One region of the Geobacillus lituanicus genome, then DNA from elsewhere that is predicted to be linked to it. Evidence: a T-box and tRNA genes for the amino acid it is inferred to sense, from the RefSeq annotation. Region 1 holds a T-box; the other holds one or more tRNA genes.
The links. The T-box of region 1 lies ahead of tyrS (tyrosine--tRNA ligase). A T-box ahead of a tRNA ligase gene usually reads a tRNA of that ligase, here a tRNA-Tyr.

Region 1 (7,349 bases):
GCGTGCACGCCGCCTATTACGACACGGTGCGCCAGTCCATCCGCGCCGACCTTGGCCGCTATAAGCCGCGGCGCATCGGCCATATGACGCTTGTGCGCAAGTTTTGGCGCCGCTTTCCGTGCCGGGAGCCGATGACGGAGCGCATGTTGGCCATTCTTGACGACATCGAGCAGTTCGGCTATGAAATCGACTACAACGGCGCCGGCGCTGCCAAACCGCTCTGCCGTGAGCCGTACCCGCCCAACCACCTGATCGCTGAGGCGCATCGGCGCGGCATTCCGATCGTGTACGGTTCAGACGCCCACCGCGCCGCCGACTTGCATCAAGGACGGGGCGTCATGGACGGCGAGGCGCTTTCCGTTGGCAGCCGTCGGACGTCATCTTAAAATGAGCGAAAACAAATTCAAGGAGGCATGTTCCGATGTTTCACCCGATCGCTTACAGCGGCACACGCGAAGAAAACTACGCGCTCGTCATCGAGCAGCTGAAGGCGCTCATCGCCGGAGAGCCGAACATGATCGCCAACTTGGCGAACGCCGCTGCTTTGCTCAATCAGTTTCTCACCGACATCAACTGGGTCGGCTTTTATCTCGCCGATGGCGACGAGCTTGTGCTCGGCCCGTTCCAAGGCTTGCCGGCGTGCGTCCGCATTCCGTTTGGCAAGGGGGTGTGCGGCACGGCAGCCGCCGAACGGCGGACGGTCGTCGTCCCGGATGTGCACGAATTTCCAGGCCATATCGCCTGCGACGCCGCCTCCCAGTCGGAAATCGTCGTTCCGCTCATCAAAGACGGCCGCGTCATCGGCGTGCTTGATATTGACAGCCCGGTGAAAAACCGCTTTGACGACGTGGACCGCCGCTATTTGGAGCAATTCGCTGGCGTGCTCGCTTCATCATAAAGCAGCCCTGCCGCGCAAAGAAGGAATCCGCTTGGTCGGATTCCTTTTTTTATACTTTGTGCGGCTGGGAATGGCCATGGACGAAAATGCAGTTTTTTCCTGTTTCCTTCGCCATATAAAGCGCGGCATCCGCCTGCTTGAACAGCTGTTCTGCGTCTTTAGAGCCATGCGGGCTCCACGATGAAATGCCGCAGGAGACCGTGACCGGCGGCACTGTATGCCTTCTGACCTTTTCGACGATACGTCGGGCGACCAAAACCGCGTCAGCGAGCGCCACGTTCGGCAAATACACGGCCAGTTCTTCCCCGCCCCAGCGCGCCGCCACGTCGTCGTCGCGAATATAGGCGCGCACCAGCTCGGCCACCTGGATGAGCACATCGTCGCCCGTTTGGTGGCCGTAAAGGTCGTTGATTTGCTTAAAATTGTCGATGTCGATCAAAATAAATGCCCCACGCTCATCGCATTTCATCGAGGTTTGAATCGTCTCGTCCAAATAGCGGCGCGTATGCAGCTTTGTCAAATAATCGGTGACGACGAGCTTTTCAAGCTCTTCGCGCAAAATGGCGTTCGTAAACGCGAGAGTCGAGTGCTGAATGAGCGACTCGAGCAGTTTGAACATGTCAAACGTAAATCGGTATGGCTCGCGGGCGAGCACGATGCAGACGCCCTTCGCTTCGTTGTTTTGCTGCATCAGGGCCGCCATGACCGAGCGAAACGGCCCGGATACAGACGGGTGGACATCGCCGGCAAAGATAATGTCGTTTCCGCTCCGCCGCCGCTCTTCGACCCATTCAACATACCGGCCGGCCGCTGCGTCGGCAAAAAATGGCGTGCTTCCCGGCAAAAGCTCGCGGCGCCCGTCGGCGAACAGAAAAAACCCGACTTCCTCTGCGCCAAACGACCGGCGGATTTGCGCCACCATATATTCAATTCCTTCCTGCAGCCGCGGCCGCGCGTTCAGTTCGCGCATCGTGTCGTTAATGAGCTGCAAATCGCTGACAAGCCGGCGCGACTGCTCGTACAGCTTGGCGTTCTCAAGCGCGCTTCCAGCCGTGCTCGCCAGCAGCGAAATAAAATGAATCTCTCGTTTTGGAAATGGCGCAGCGTATGGGGCGATAATTTCAATCACCCCATACACCGCCTGCACCCCTTTAATCGGGGCGTACAGCACCGAGCGCGGCGGCGCCTCCATCTCCTCGCATTGCACTTGTCCAGTCAAAAACGCCCGCAACGCCGCCGTCTGTTTTTCCCTTTCATCCAATACAAGCGTTTTAATCGGCAAATTTCCGCGCAGATGGTTGTCATGCGACAACAGAAGGTGGTAGGTGAATGATGGATAGACGTTTTGCAGCGTGCGGATAATTTCTTCAAGCACAACATCGATATGCATCGAGGAATGAATTTTTGCGGCAAAGTGATGCAGCTGTCCATACCGTTTCTCTTCGCCCTCTCCTTGCAGCACCGCGCTAAGTTTCCGAAACAATCGCGCCAAATCCGTCCGGATCTCCCACAACAACCGCTCGTCAAAACCGCCATCTTTTCGATACATCAGCTCGACCATCGCCGGCGTCTCATCGGAAAGCATGAAAAAGAGCCGGGCCGCCATATGCGGCCCACCGGCATCGACAACAGCGACTTTCCGCTCTCCATCAGCCGCGATCGGCCCAGCGTCCGGCGTCCCAACCGCGGCCGCTTCCGGATAAAAGGCAGCCCGCACCGGGTCGTACAAATAAAAAACGGCTTGCTCGAGCGCCAGCTCTTCTTTTAGCAGCGCGAGCAACTCGCCCGCCGCCGCCGAAAACGGCCTATCGTCCTGAAACGCTAAAAACCAGTGGAAAAATTTTTGTTTAAATGATTCATACCGCTTCATTTCTTCCTTGTTCATCGCCTTTTCCACCCAAACCGGCATCATCATTCCAAATGAGAGAATGGGATGACAATTTTTTTCTAAAAATTGCATCTTTTATTATATCATACAAATAGAGAAGAAGGGAAACAAAATGTTGACTTTATCCTCTAAAAATCATATAATAGCCTTTGTGTAAAATATAGCAGCCTTTGTGCCCACCTTGATGGTTCATTTTGTTCCTCGGCCTGTCGAGGTGCATCGCGTAACTCTTAGCTGCGAGAGCGAGGATGCATGAAAACAAAATGGCCATAATTGTTGGCGCACATCTGCTTTTATTTTACGGGAATAAAAGCATAAGGAGGAGCAACGAATGGCTCGTTATACGGGACCTACATGGAAAGTTTCCCGCCGCCTTGGCATCTCGTTGAGCGGCACGGGGAAAGAATTGCAAAAACGTCCGTATCCGCCTGGCCAACACGGTCCGGGCCAACGGAGAAAATTGTCGGAGTATGGCTTGCAGCTGCAAGAAAAGCAAAAGCTGCGCCATATGTACGGCGTGAACGAACGCCAATTCCGCAAAACGTTTGAAGAAGCGGGCAAAATGCCGGGCAAACACGGCGAAAATTTCATGATTTTGCTAGAATCGCGCCTTGACAACCTCGTCTACCGTTTAGGGCTGGCCCGCACGCGCCGTCAAGCCCGCCAGCTTGTGACGCACGGCCACATTTTGGTCGACGGCAACCGCGTCAACATCCCGTCGTACCGCGTTAAACCGGGGCAAACGATCGCGGTCCGCGAAAAATCGCGCAACTTGCAAGTGATCAAAGAAGCGGTGGAAGCGAACAACTTCGTTCCGGATTACTTGTCGTTTGATCCGGAAAAACTGGAAGGCACGTATACACGCCTGCCGGAACGTTCCGAGCTGCCGGCGGAAATCAACGAAGCGCTCATCGTCGAGTTCTACTCGCGTTAAGGCGCAAAAAAGATCCGAAATGCCAAGGCATTTCGGATCTTTTTCTTTTTAGGCGTAGCGGATCAAATGATATTTTTTCTTGCCGCGGCGGATGACGGTAAACCGCCCTTCGAGGCGGTGCTCGGCGGTCAGGACGGCGCCCGCGTCTTGGATGCGCTCCCCGTTCACATAAATGGCGCCGTTTTGAATATCTTCGCGCGCCTGCCGCTTCGATGGCGAGATGCCGGCAGCTACGAGCAGCTCGACGAGCGGGACGTCGCCTCCTTCATGGACAAACGACGGCACGTTTTTAAACCCTTGCTCGATTTCCGCAGCCGTCAGCTCGGCAATGTCGCCGCTAAAGAGTGCTTCTGAAATACGAATCGCTTGATTGAGCGCCTCTTCGCCATGCACGAGCTTCGTCACTTCGGAAGCAAGCGTTTTTTGCGCCACCCGCTTCTCCGGCGCTTCGCGCATCTCTTGTTCAAGCGCGTCGATCTCTTCTTTTGTCAAGAACGTGAAATATTTTAAGTAACGGATCACATCGCGGTCATCGGTGTTGATCCAGAACTGGTAAAACTCATACGGCGACGTTTTTTCCGGATCGAGCCAAACCGCGCCGCTTTCCGTTTTTCCAAACTTCGTCCCATCGGCTTTCGTCACGAGCGGAACCGTCAAACCGAATGCTTTCGCCTCACCTTTCGTTCTGCGGATGAGCTCAAGCCCCGCCGTGATGTTGCCCCATTGGTCGCTGCCACCGATTTGTAGTCGGCAACCTTCCGTTTCGTACAAGTTGAGGAAATCGTACGCCTGCAGCATCATATACGTGAACTCCGTAAACGAAATGCCTGTTTCGATGCGCGACTGCACCGATTCTTTCGCCAGCATGTAGTTGACGCTGAAATGCTTGCCGACGTCGCGCAAAAACGAAATGACATCGAGCGGCCCGATCCAGTCGTAGTTGTTTTTGATTTTCGCTGGATTGCTCTCAGCCTCAAAATCAAGAAACCGCTCGAGTTGCGCTTTGATTCGGGCGCTCCATGCTTCGACCGTCTCTTTGGCGTTGAGCGTGCGCTCGCTTTTTCTGCCACTCGGATCGCCAATCAACCCGGTGGCGCCGCCGACTAAGGCGATCGGTTGATGCCCCGCCTGTTGGAAGCGACGCAAGGTCATGATCGTGACCAAATGGCCGATGTGCAAGCTGTCTGCTGTCGGGTCAAACCCGCAATAAAGCGTCACCTTCTCCTCATTCAGGAGCTTTCGAAGCCCATCCTCATCCGTCGTTTGATTGACAAGTCCGCGCCATTGCAGTTCTGCAAGCAAGTCCATGTTCCTCACCTCGCTATGAAATGTCAGGCCAAAAGAAAACACCCGCCCGGTTTGAAGGGGCGAGTGTTCATCGCGGTACCACCCTACTTGGAAAGCGCTCTGCTTTCCCGCTCATTTCGGTAACGGCGTCAGCCGGCGGATGGCTACTAGGCGAAACAGAGCCGTTCCCCACCGCTGCTCGGGGAGGTAATTCACGCTTGCCTGTGGGCTGGCTCGCACCGTCCGCCAGCTCTCTGCGCCAGGGAGGCAACCGCTACTTGTTCCCGTCATCGCGTTGTCGTATCCAAAATTATATACTTTATATACTTTCTTTTACCATATTCCTTGTTCACTGTCAACCTCGCATTTTTTCGCCAAAAACGGTGAAAAAACAACAAAATTCCACAACGGCGCCCGACGGTATGGTATACTGATGGCGAAGATTTGCCACTATAGGGGGGCCGGCATGGAACGAAAACCATTCCGTATTTCTGTCGAGAAAGCATGGCGTTATTTTTGCCTTACATACGACATCGTCTGGAACGCCACCTTAGTGCTGCTCATCGCCGCGCTCTGCCTCGTTTGCTTTGCCGCCGGCGCCGGCGCCGGCTATTTCGCCTTTCTGGTTAAAGACTTGGCTGTCCCTTCGCCGGACAAAATGAAAAGCGAGATTTACAGTTACGAAGAAACGAGCCATATGTATTTTGCCAACGGCGTCTATTTAGGCCGGTTCCGCTCCGATCTCGACCGCGAGGCGGTGCCCCTTTCCGACGTTTCCCCGTACGTCGTGCAAGCGGTGATCGCCACCGAGGACGAACATTTTTACGAGCATGATGGCGTCGTGCCCAAAGCGGTCATCCGCGCCATCTTTCAAGAGGTGGCAAACACGCCGGTCAAAAGCGGCGGCAGCACGCTGACGCAGCAGCTTGTCAAAAACCAGATGCTGACGAGCGAAGTGTCGTTTGAGCGCAAAGCGAAGGAAATGGTATTGGCGCTGCGCCTTGAGCGCTTTTTTTCAAAAGAAGAGATTTTGGAAGCCTACTTAAACGTCGTCCCGTTCGGCCGCAACTCATCCGGGCGCAACATCGCCGGCATTCAGGCCGCCGCCCAAGGGGTGTTCGGCGTCGACGCCAAAGAGCTGAATTTGGCGCAGGCGGCGTTTTTGGCCGGCTTGCCGCAAAACCCATTCGTGTACACGCCGTTTGCCGCTGACGGGAGCGTCAAGCAAGATGTCTCAGCCGGGCTCAGACGAATGAAAACGGTGCTGCGCCGGATGAAGCAGGCCGGCTATATTTCCGACAAGCAATACCAAGAAGCGCTCGCCTACGATGTGACGAAACATTTCGCCCCGCCGAAGCCGTCGCCGTTTGAACGCTATCCGTTTTTGACGATGGAAATTGAGCGGCGGGCGAAAGAGGTGATTGCGGAAACGTTCGCCAAGCGCGACGGCCATTCGGCGAAAGAGTGGGGGCGCGATCCCGCCCTCCGCCGCCGCTATCTCGGCGAGGCGGAAAAAGCGCTGCGGCAAGGGGGATTGCGCATTTATACAACGATCGACAAAGACATTTACGAACGGATGCAGAAGGTGGCCGCCCGCTACCCGTATTACGGAAACGACAACGTCTATTACACCAAGGACGGCAAAACCGGAAAAACAGTCGCCCATCGTCAGCCGGTGGAAGTCGGGGCAATGCTGATTGAAAACAAAACAGGCAAAATTATCAGCTTTGTCGGCGGCCGCGATTACGGGCGCGAGCAGCTCAACCATGCCACCCAGGCGCACCGCTCGAACGGCTCCACAATGAAGCCGCTCTTAGTGTACGCGCCGGCGATGGAGATGGGCGTCATCCAGCCGGCGACGATCATTCCCGATCTTCCGCTCTCGATCGGTTCGTACACGCCGAAAAACGCCGATGGAAAGACGCATGGCCTCGTGACGGCGCGTGATGCTTTGCGGTGGTCGTACAACATCCCGGCCGTGCGGACGTACAGGCGGATCCAATCGAAACAGCCGGTCGACTATTTGCGCAAAATGGGGATCACAAGCGTCTCAAAGCAAGAAGAGGCCAACCCGGCCTTGGCGATCGGCGGGACGCACATCGGCGTCACCGTCGAAGAAAACGTCAACGCCTATGCGACGTTTGCCAACTACGGATCGTTCGTCGATGCGTATATGATCGAGAAAATTACCGACAAGGACGGAAACATCATCTACCAGCATCAAACGAAGCCCGTTCCCGTCTTTTCCCCGCAGACGTCGTACTTGATGATTGACATGATGCGTGATGTGCTTAATGGCGGGACCGCCTCTTCAGTGCGGCGCTACTTGACCTTCTCCGCCG
Region 2 (7,349 bases), 110 kb from region 1:
AGAGAACCAGTAAAGAAACTCTCCTTCCTCATTTCGCTCGCGGAAGATCGCTTCGACATGCATTTTTTCATCTTTGAGCGTCAACAGCACCTCGTTCATATGTGTGTTTAATAATTCCATCCATTCATCCACCCGCTTCGATTTTCCTTCCTTTACGCGAAATTTGCTTAATTCTACTTTCATCTCATGCTTCCACCTTTCTATTTATTGATGAGCTTCAAAATATAGAAAGAAAGCAGTATATCTTGTATGCCATGCCGAAAACGGTGGAGATAAGCGTCGCATAATAGTCATCAATGTGACCGTGCGCCACATGCCAGACAACTAACAGAAAAATGATATAGCATACTACATCGAGCAGCATCCCTTGCTTAGACGTTCGTTTTGTAACTATTCACCCCAGTGCTAGTGTATAAAAAAGCCCAGCACAAATAGGGCATTTCGGTCATAGAAAATGCCCTAGGTAGCGGAAAGAACTCGATCGATCGTTTCGCCTGCCAACAGAAGACATAACGAATCCCACACGTTTTTTTCGTGTTTCGTCAGTGTGGAAACGATGCTTCTTGCGATGCAAAACGACTGCGCGAATGTTTCTTCGCGAAACGTACCCGAAATGTTCTCTTTGACTTTGACCATGCGAAGATCGCGTTCGGCTTGGTTGTTGTCAAAGGGAACATGTACTTCACGTAAGAAACGCAGCGCTTCTTCCTTTCGTTTTTGAAGGCGTCGAACAAAAGCGAGTGCTTTTTTCGGAAGAGGCGTCATCGTTTCTAATCGGTGTTGTGCTCTTTCTAGGATGCGATCATACACTCGTTCCCACCGTCTCGCTTCTTCTTCGGAAAGTGCACCGTGATGGGCTTCGACGGCTTGCTTGGCGGCTAACAGAAACGTGGTCATGCGCATCGCCCACGTATGCCCTTGTTCGATGAATCCTTTTAACTCACGCAAATGATGGGCGTGACAAAGGGCATGGGTGGCATGTGTGTATTTCGGATATGTACCGAACGCATCGTGCATCATCGTCCCTTCATATCGGGGAAGAATCCCGATATCATCGGTCGCTTTTTTTCCACGAGAAGCGTGAGGAGCCAAGTATGTATATCTCGATGTACACGCGACATGCACCCATGCGAGTTTCCCATTGATGCGCAAACTCGTTTCATCGACATGCAGGATGTTGGATTCAAGTAAGGCGTCTTCGATGATGTCCATATTTGATTCCAGCGCTTCGCGTCCTCGTTTCACCATATTGGCAAGGGTTCCTGTACTAATCGAGTGTTGATATAACGCTTCGATTGTATCACTTAAACGCTTGTACGGGATCAATTGGATATGATGTAAATAAACAACGAGCGCCGTGAGCCGTGGACCGTATTGCACATGATTCGTGACATGGGATGGGAATTCGGCTTGTTGCACGCATCGACAATGTGGACACGATTTCACTTCACGTTCATGTTGTGTCACCTCGATCGCCACACGAGGGACATCAAACACTTGACGGATATCGACTTTGAACGGTTTGACTTCACACAAAGAAGCTCCACATCCTTGACACGTATGCACACGGTGGACGACACGATGATGTGGATGTTCCACTTGACGGAGCGTCTTCCCCTCATGTCCCTCTTGCCCACCAGGCTTTTTGCCAGACGGCTCGCGGGAGGAACGCTTTTTCTCAAAACGGTCAGAAGATGGGGGCAAATGGCTATTGGAGCTGTTTTTTTTCGTGCGTGCTTCCAGCTCTTGAACACGGTACTTCAGTTGTTCATTTTCTTTGCGTAGTTGTTTGTTTTCGTGACGCAAATGTTCATTTTCTTGAATGAGTTGATGAATGAGCTGTTTTTGTTGTTGAACTTTGCCGATTAAGCTCTCAACTGTAAATACAGCTTGTTGTACCGTCAACATGCGATTCACCTCCTTGTCTATCAGTATTCACATCATAGACAAGGAAAGAAGAAAATATTCAGCTCACTTTATGATGTGGCTGAATAGTTACTTCGTTTTTCACCTTATCTTTCTACTCTATTTCGCTTCCTATCTATATAATTCCTTCTATAATTTTACACTTAACTATATAAATGCACCTTGAAAAGTTAACCTTTGCATCACGCTGCACACCCCAAGCGTCGAAGCACCTCTTCCGGTTGTTGATCTATATATTCCATAAACCGGGCAATGGCTTGGTCAATATCCATTTGATCTTTGTGAAACACATTGGCAATGACCGCATCCTTGAGCCATTTCCACAAGCGTTCGATGGGATTCAGCTGTGGGGAATAAGGAGGTAAAAAGATCAAGTGAAACGATTCCCCTTCTTGGCGCAAGAAATCTCTCACCATTTTGGCATGGTGGATGCGGGCATTGTCGAGCACGAGCACGATCAGCTGGTCTGGATAACGGATCTTCAAGATCTTTAAAAAATCCAAAAACGTCGTCGCATTCGCAGCGACTGCTCGATGAAGAACGGTGTCCCCATTGAGCACATTCAACGCCCCAAATACAGAAACGTGGGCATGATGGCCGCACGTAGGCACTTTCCATTTCACCTCACCGAACACGATTGTACGCACACGATTTTCTTTTCTCGAATCGTATTCGGTAAATAAAAAACAAGGGATTCCACTTACGTGAAACCCCTTGTCTCTAAAACCTTCTCCCTATTTTCGATGCCGATGGTGGGAGTCGAACCCACACGGGGGGCTACCCCACACGATTTTGAGTCGTGCGCGTCTGCCAATTCCGCCACATCGGCGCGACATGCATTATTTTATCACATTACTTCATGTCTGTCAACACTTTTTATATTCATTAGATGGAGGCGGCACCCGGATTCGAACCGGGGGTAAAGGTTTTGCAGACCTCTGCCTTACCACTTGGCTATGCCGCCTTGATCGAGAGCGGAAGACGGGACTCGAACCCGCGACCCCCACCTTGGCAAGGTGGTGTTCTACCACTGAACTACTTCCGCATCATTGGCTGGGGTAGCTGGATTCGAACCAACGCATCACGGAGTCAAAGTCCGTTGCCTTACCGCTTGGCTATACCCCAACGCTGTAAAAGTGAAGGGCGACTAGTGGGAATCGAACCCACGCATGCCAGAGCCACAATCTGGTGCGTTAACCACTTCGCCATAGTCGCCATAATGATAATCAAAATGGCAGGGGCAGTAGGAATCGAACCCACACCGGAGGTTTTGGAGACCTCTGTTCTACCATTAAACTATGCCCCTTCAATCATGGTGGAGGGGGACGGATTCGAACCGCCGAACCCAAAGGGAGCGGATTTACAGTCCGCCGCGTTTAGCCACTTCGCTACCCCTCCAAGGAATGGTGCCGACTGCAGGACTTGAACCCGCAACCTACTGATTACGATTCAGTTGCTCTACCAATTGAGCTAAGTCGGCATAATTATGATATAAATCGCGGCTCATTGTTCATTTGTTGTGTCCCTTCCTCTACCAGCCAACTCGAAGAAGCGGGATGCGTCGGGACAACTCGCAGCCGATTCGAGGAAGCGGATGCTCGTCTCTACCAATTGAGCTAAGTCGGCATACATATGATGCACATTATGTTATATGGTGGCTCGGGACGGAATCGAACCGCCGACACAAGGATTTTCAGTCCTTTGCTCTACCGACTGAGCTACCGAGCCATATTAAGTTTTTCATTACTTTGCTTGTACTGCACCGTGTCTCTTCCTCTACAAGCTGATTCGAGGAAGCCAGAATGCGTTGAGGCAACTCCAACTGAACTGCTGAGCTGTCTCTTTCCATAATTTTGAAACAATGGCGGTCCCGACGGGACTCGAACCCGCGATCTCCTGCGTGACAGGCAGGCATGTTAACCACTACACTACGGGACCAATTTGGTTGCGGGGGCAGGATTTGAACCTGCGACCTTCGGGTTATGAGCCCGACGAGCTACCGGACTGCTCCACCCCGCGACGATAGGAAAGTAAATTAATTTGCACAATGTTCTTAGCGTTGTTATCCGTTACCTCTTCCTCTACAAGCTGATTCAAAGATGCCAGATGCGTCGAGGCAACTCGAAGTGAATTCGATGAAGCAAAGGCTCGTCGCTCCACTCCACAACGATTGAAAATGGTGGAGGATGACGGGATCGAACCGCCGACCCCTTGCTTGTAAGGCAAGTGCTCTCCCAGCTGAGCTAATCCTCCACGAAGAAGTGACCCGTACGGGATTCGAACCCGTGTTACCGCCGTGAAAGGGCGGTGTCTTAACCACTTGACCAACGGGCCATGTTGATGAATCATGGCGGAGAGCAAGGGATTCGAACCCTTGAGGCGCTATTCACGCCTACACGATTTCCAATCGTGCTCCTTCGACCACTCGGACAGCTCTCCACGATGGCTCCGCAGGCAGGATTCGAACCTGCGACCAATCGGTTAACAGCCGATTGCTCTACCACTGAGCTACTGCGGAATGACATCACTTTAGACATTTATTATTATAATGATTCGCGTTGAGCTGTCAAGGACTTTTTTTCATTCCTTCAAAACTAGATAACCGTTTCGGGAAGAAGCCGCGGCGCCTCCACTTTTCATTGTCTAGCTCCGGCTCGCCGCCGCTCGGGGTCAAATAACCTTCCCCCTCGGGGTGCTAGCACCCCTGCGGGTGAAGAACATTTGCCCGTCGCGGCGAACCGCTCGCCTGCGCTTTTCTAGGTTAAGCCCTCGATCGATTAGTATCCGTCAGCTCCACGTGTCGCCACGCTTCCACCTCGGACCTATCGACCTCGTCATCTTCGAGGGATCTTACCCGCCTGACGCGGTGGGAAATCTCATCTTGAGGGGGGCTTCACGCTTAGATGCTTTCAGCGCTTATCCCGTCCGCACATAGCTACCCAGCGGTGCCCCTGGCGGGACAACTGGTACACCAGCGGTGCGTCCATCCCGGTCCTCTCGTACTAAGGACAGCTCCTCTCAAATTTCCTGCGCCCGCGACGGATAGGGACCGAACTGTCTCACGACGTTCTGAACCCAGCTCGCGTACCGCTTTAATGGGCGAACAGCCCAACCCTTGGGACCGACTACAGCCCCAGGATGCGATGAGCCGACATCGAGGTGCCAAACCTCCCCGTCGATGTGGACTCTTGGGGGAGATCAGCCTGTTATCCCCGGGGTAGCTTTTATCCGTTGAGCGATGGCCCTTCCATGCGGAACCACCGGATCACTAAGCCCGACTTTCGTCCCTGCTCGACCTGTCCGTCTCGCAGTCAAGCTCCCTTGTGCCTTTGCACTCTCCGAATGATTTCCAACCATTCTGAGGGAACCTTTGGGCGCCTCCGTTACCTTTTGGGAGGCGACCGCCCCAGTCAAACTGCCCACCTGACACTGTCTCCCACCCCGCTAAGGGGTGCGGGTTAGAATTTCAATATCGCCAGGGTGGTATCCCACCGCCGCCTCCACCGAAGCTGGCGCTCCGGCTTCCCAGGCTCCCACCTATCCTGTACAAGCGATACCAAAATTCCATATCAGGCTGCAGTAAAGCTCCACGGGGTCTTTCCGTCCTGTCGCGGGTAACCTGCATCTTCACAGGTAGTATAATTTCACCGGGTCTCTCGTTGAGACAGCGCCCAAGTCGTTACACCTTTCGTGCGGGTCGGAACTTACCCGACAAGGAATTTCGCTACCTTAGGACCGTTATAGTTACGGCCGCCGTTTACTGGGGCTTCGGTTCGCACCTTCGCTTCCGCTAAGCGCTCCCCTTAACCTTCCAGCACCGGGCAGGTGTCAGCCCCTATACGTCGCCTTTCGGCTTCGCAGAGACCTGTGTTTTTGATAAACAGTCGCTTGGGCCTTTTCACTGCGGCTCGTTCGGGCTCTTCACCCAAACGAGCACCCCTTCTCCCGAAGTTACGGGGTCATTTTGCCGAGTTCCTTAACGAGAGTTCTCCCGCGCGCCTTAGGATTCTCTCCTCGCCTACCTGTGTCGGTTTGCGGTACGGGCACCTCTTCCCTCGCTAGAGGCTTTTCTTGGCAGTGTGAAATCGGGGACTTCCGGATGACTCCGTCGCCATCACCGCTTGGCCTTACAATCCGCGGATTTGCCTACGGATCAGCCTTGCGGCTTGGACAGGCTCTTCCAGCCGCCTGCTCGCCCTATCCTCCTGCGTCCCCCCATCGCTCAAACGGGAAGGAGGTGGTACAGGAATCTCAACCTGTTGTCCATCACCTACGCCTTTCGGCCTCGGCTTAGGTCCCGACTAACCCTGAGCGGACGAACCTTCCTCAGGAACCCTTAGGCTTTCGGCGCAGAGGATTCTCACCTCTGTTTTCGCTACTCATACCGGCATTCTCACTTCTAAGCGCTCCACCAGTCCTTCCGGTCTGGCTTCAACGCCCTTAGAACGCTCCCCTACCGATGACCAACGGTCATCCCGCAGCTTCGGCGGCACGTTTAGCCCCGGTACATTTTCGGCGCAGAGTCACTCGACCAGTGAGCTATTACGCACTCTTTAAATGGTGGCTGCTTCTAAGCCAACATCCTGGTTGTCTTTGCAACTCCACATCCTTTTCCACTGAACGTGCACTTTGGGGCCTTAGCTGGCGATCTGGGCTGTTTCCCTCTCGACCACGGATCTTATCACTCGCAGTCTGACTCCCGGGCATAAGTCGTTGGCATTCGGAGTTTGACTGGGTTCGGTAACCCGATGAGGGCCCCTAGCCCAATCAGTGCTCTACCTCCAACACTCTCCATCCCGAGGCTAGCCCTAAAGCTATTTCGGGGAGAACCAGCTATCTCCAAGTTCGATTGGCATTTCACCCCTACCCACACCTCATCCCCGCACTTTTCAACGTGCGTGGGTTCGGGCCTCCAGCCGGTGTTACCCGGCCTTCACCCTGGACATGGGTAGATCACCTGGTTTCGGGTCGACGACGACGTACTTTTCGCCCTGTTCAGACTCGCTTTCGCTGCGGCTCCGCCTCTTCGGCTTAACCTCGCACGCCATCGTCACTCGCCGGTTCATTCTACAAAAGGCACGCCATCACGCATGAACGCGCTCTGACTACTTGTAGGCACACGGTTTCAGGTTCTCTTTCACTCCCCTTCCGGGGTGCTTTTCACCTTTCCCTCACGGTACTGGTGCACTATCGGTCACTAGGGAGTATTTAGCCTTGGGAGATGGTCCTCCCTGCTTCCGACGGGATTTCCCGTGTCCCGCCGTACTCAGGATCCGCTCGGGAGGGAACGAAGTTTCGACTACAGGGCTGTCACCTTCTCTGGCCGGCCGTTCCAGACCGGTTCGTCTACCCCGTTCCTTTCTCACTCCCACAATGAGCGGTCCTACAACCCCAAGAGGCACGCCTCTTGGTTTGGGCTGTTC

Region 2: it encodes a tRNA-Tyr, which carries the amino acid that the T-box ahead of tyrS (tyrosine--tRNA ligase) is inferred to sense. The anticodon was not compared.

What each region holds. Positions count from the first base shown of each region.
Region 1 is NZ_CP194773.1:2,920,501-2,927,849, forward strand. Features, by position in the region: gene hisJ (histidinol-phosphatase HisJ) at 1-386, shown strand, start outside; gene ACR1UW_RS14940 (free L-methionine (R)-S-oxide reductase MsrC) at 422-898, shown strand; gene ACR1UW_RS14945 (diguanylate cyclase domain-containing protein) at 948-2,807, opposite strand; gene rpsD (30S ribosomal protein S4) at 3,118-3,720, shown strand; gene tyrS (tyrosine--tRNA ligase) at 3,769-5,028, opposite strand; T-box leader at 5,081-5,307, opposite strand; gene ACR1UW_RS14960 (transglycosylase domain-containing protein) at 5,474-7,349, shown strand, end outside.
Region 2 is NZ_CP194773.1:3,026,348-3,033,696, forward strand. Features, by position in the region: gene ACR1UW_RS15455 (DUF6176 family protein) at 1-183, opposite strand, end outside; gene ACR1UW_RS15460 (IS66-like element ISBst12 family transposase) at 460-1,908, opposite strand; gene ACR1UW_RS15465 (IS630 family transposase) at 2,109-2,573, opposite strand; tRNA gene ACR1UW_RS15470 (tRNA-Leu) at 2,671-2,755, opposite strand; tRNA gene ACR1UW_RS15475 (tRNA-Cys) at 2,817-2,890, opposite strand; tRNA gene ACR1UW_RS15480 (tRNA-Gly) at 2,900-2,971, opposite strand; tRNA gene ACR1UW_RS15485 (tRNA-Gln) at 2,977-3,051, opposite strand; tRNA gene ACR1UW_RS15490 (tRNA-His) at 3,069-3,141, opposite strand; tRNA gene ACR1UW_RS15495 (tRNA-Trp) at 3,159-3,232, opposite strand; tRNA gene ACR1UW_RS15500 (tRNA-Tyr) at 3,240-3,324, opposite strand; tRNA gene ACR1UW_RS15505 (tRNA-Thr) at 3,331-3,406, opposite strand; tRNA gene ACR1UW_RS15510 (tRNA-Phe) at 3,579-3,654, opposite strand; tRNA gene ACR1UW_RS15515 (tRNA-Asp) at 3,789-3,864, opposite strand; tRNA gene ACR1UW_RS15520 (tRNA-Met) at 3,869-3,945, opposite strand; tRNA gene ACR1UW_RS15525 (tRNA-Val) at 4,104-4,179, opposite strand; tRNA gene ACR1UW_RS15530 (tRNA-Glu) at 4,189-4,260, opposite strand; tRNA gene ACR1UW_RS15535 (tRNA-Ser) at 4,275-4,365, opposite strand; tRNA gene ACR1UW_RS15540 (tRNA-Asn) at 4,370-4,444, opposite strand; rRNA gene ACR1UW_RS15545 (23S ribosomal RNA) at 4,684-7,349, opposite strand, start outside.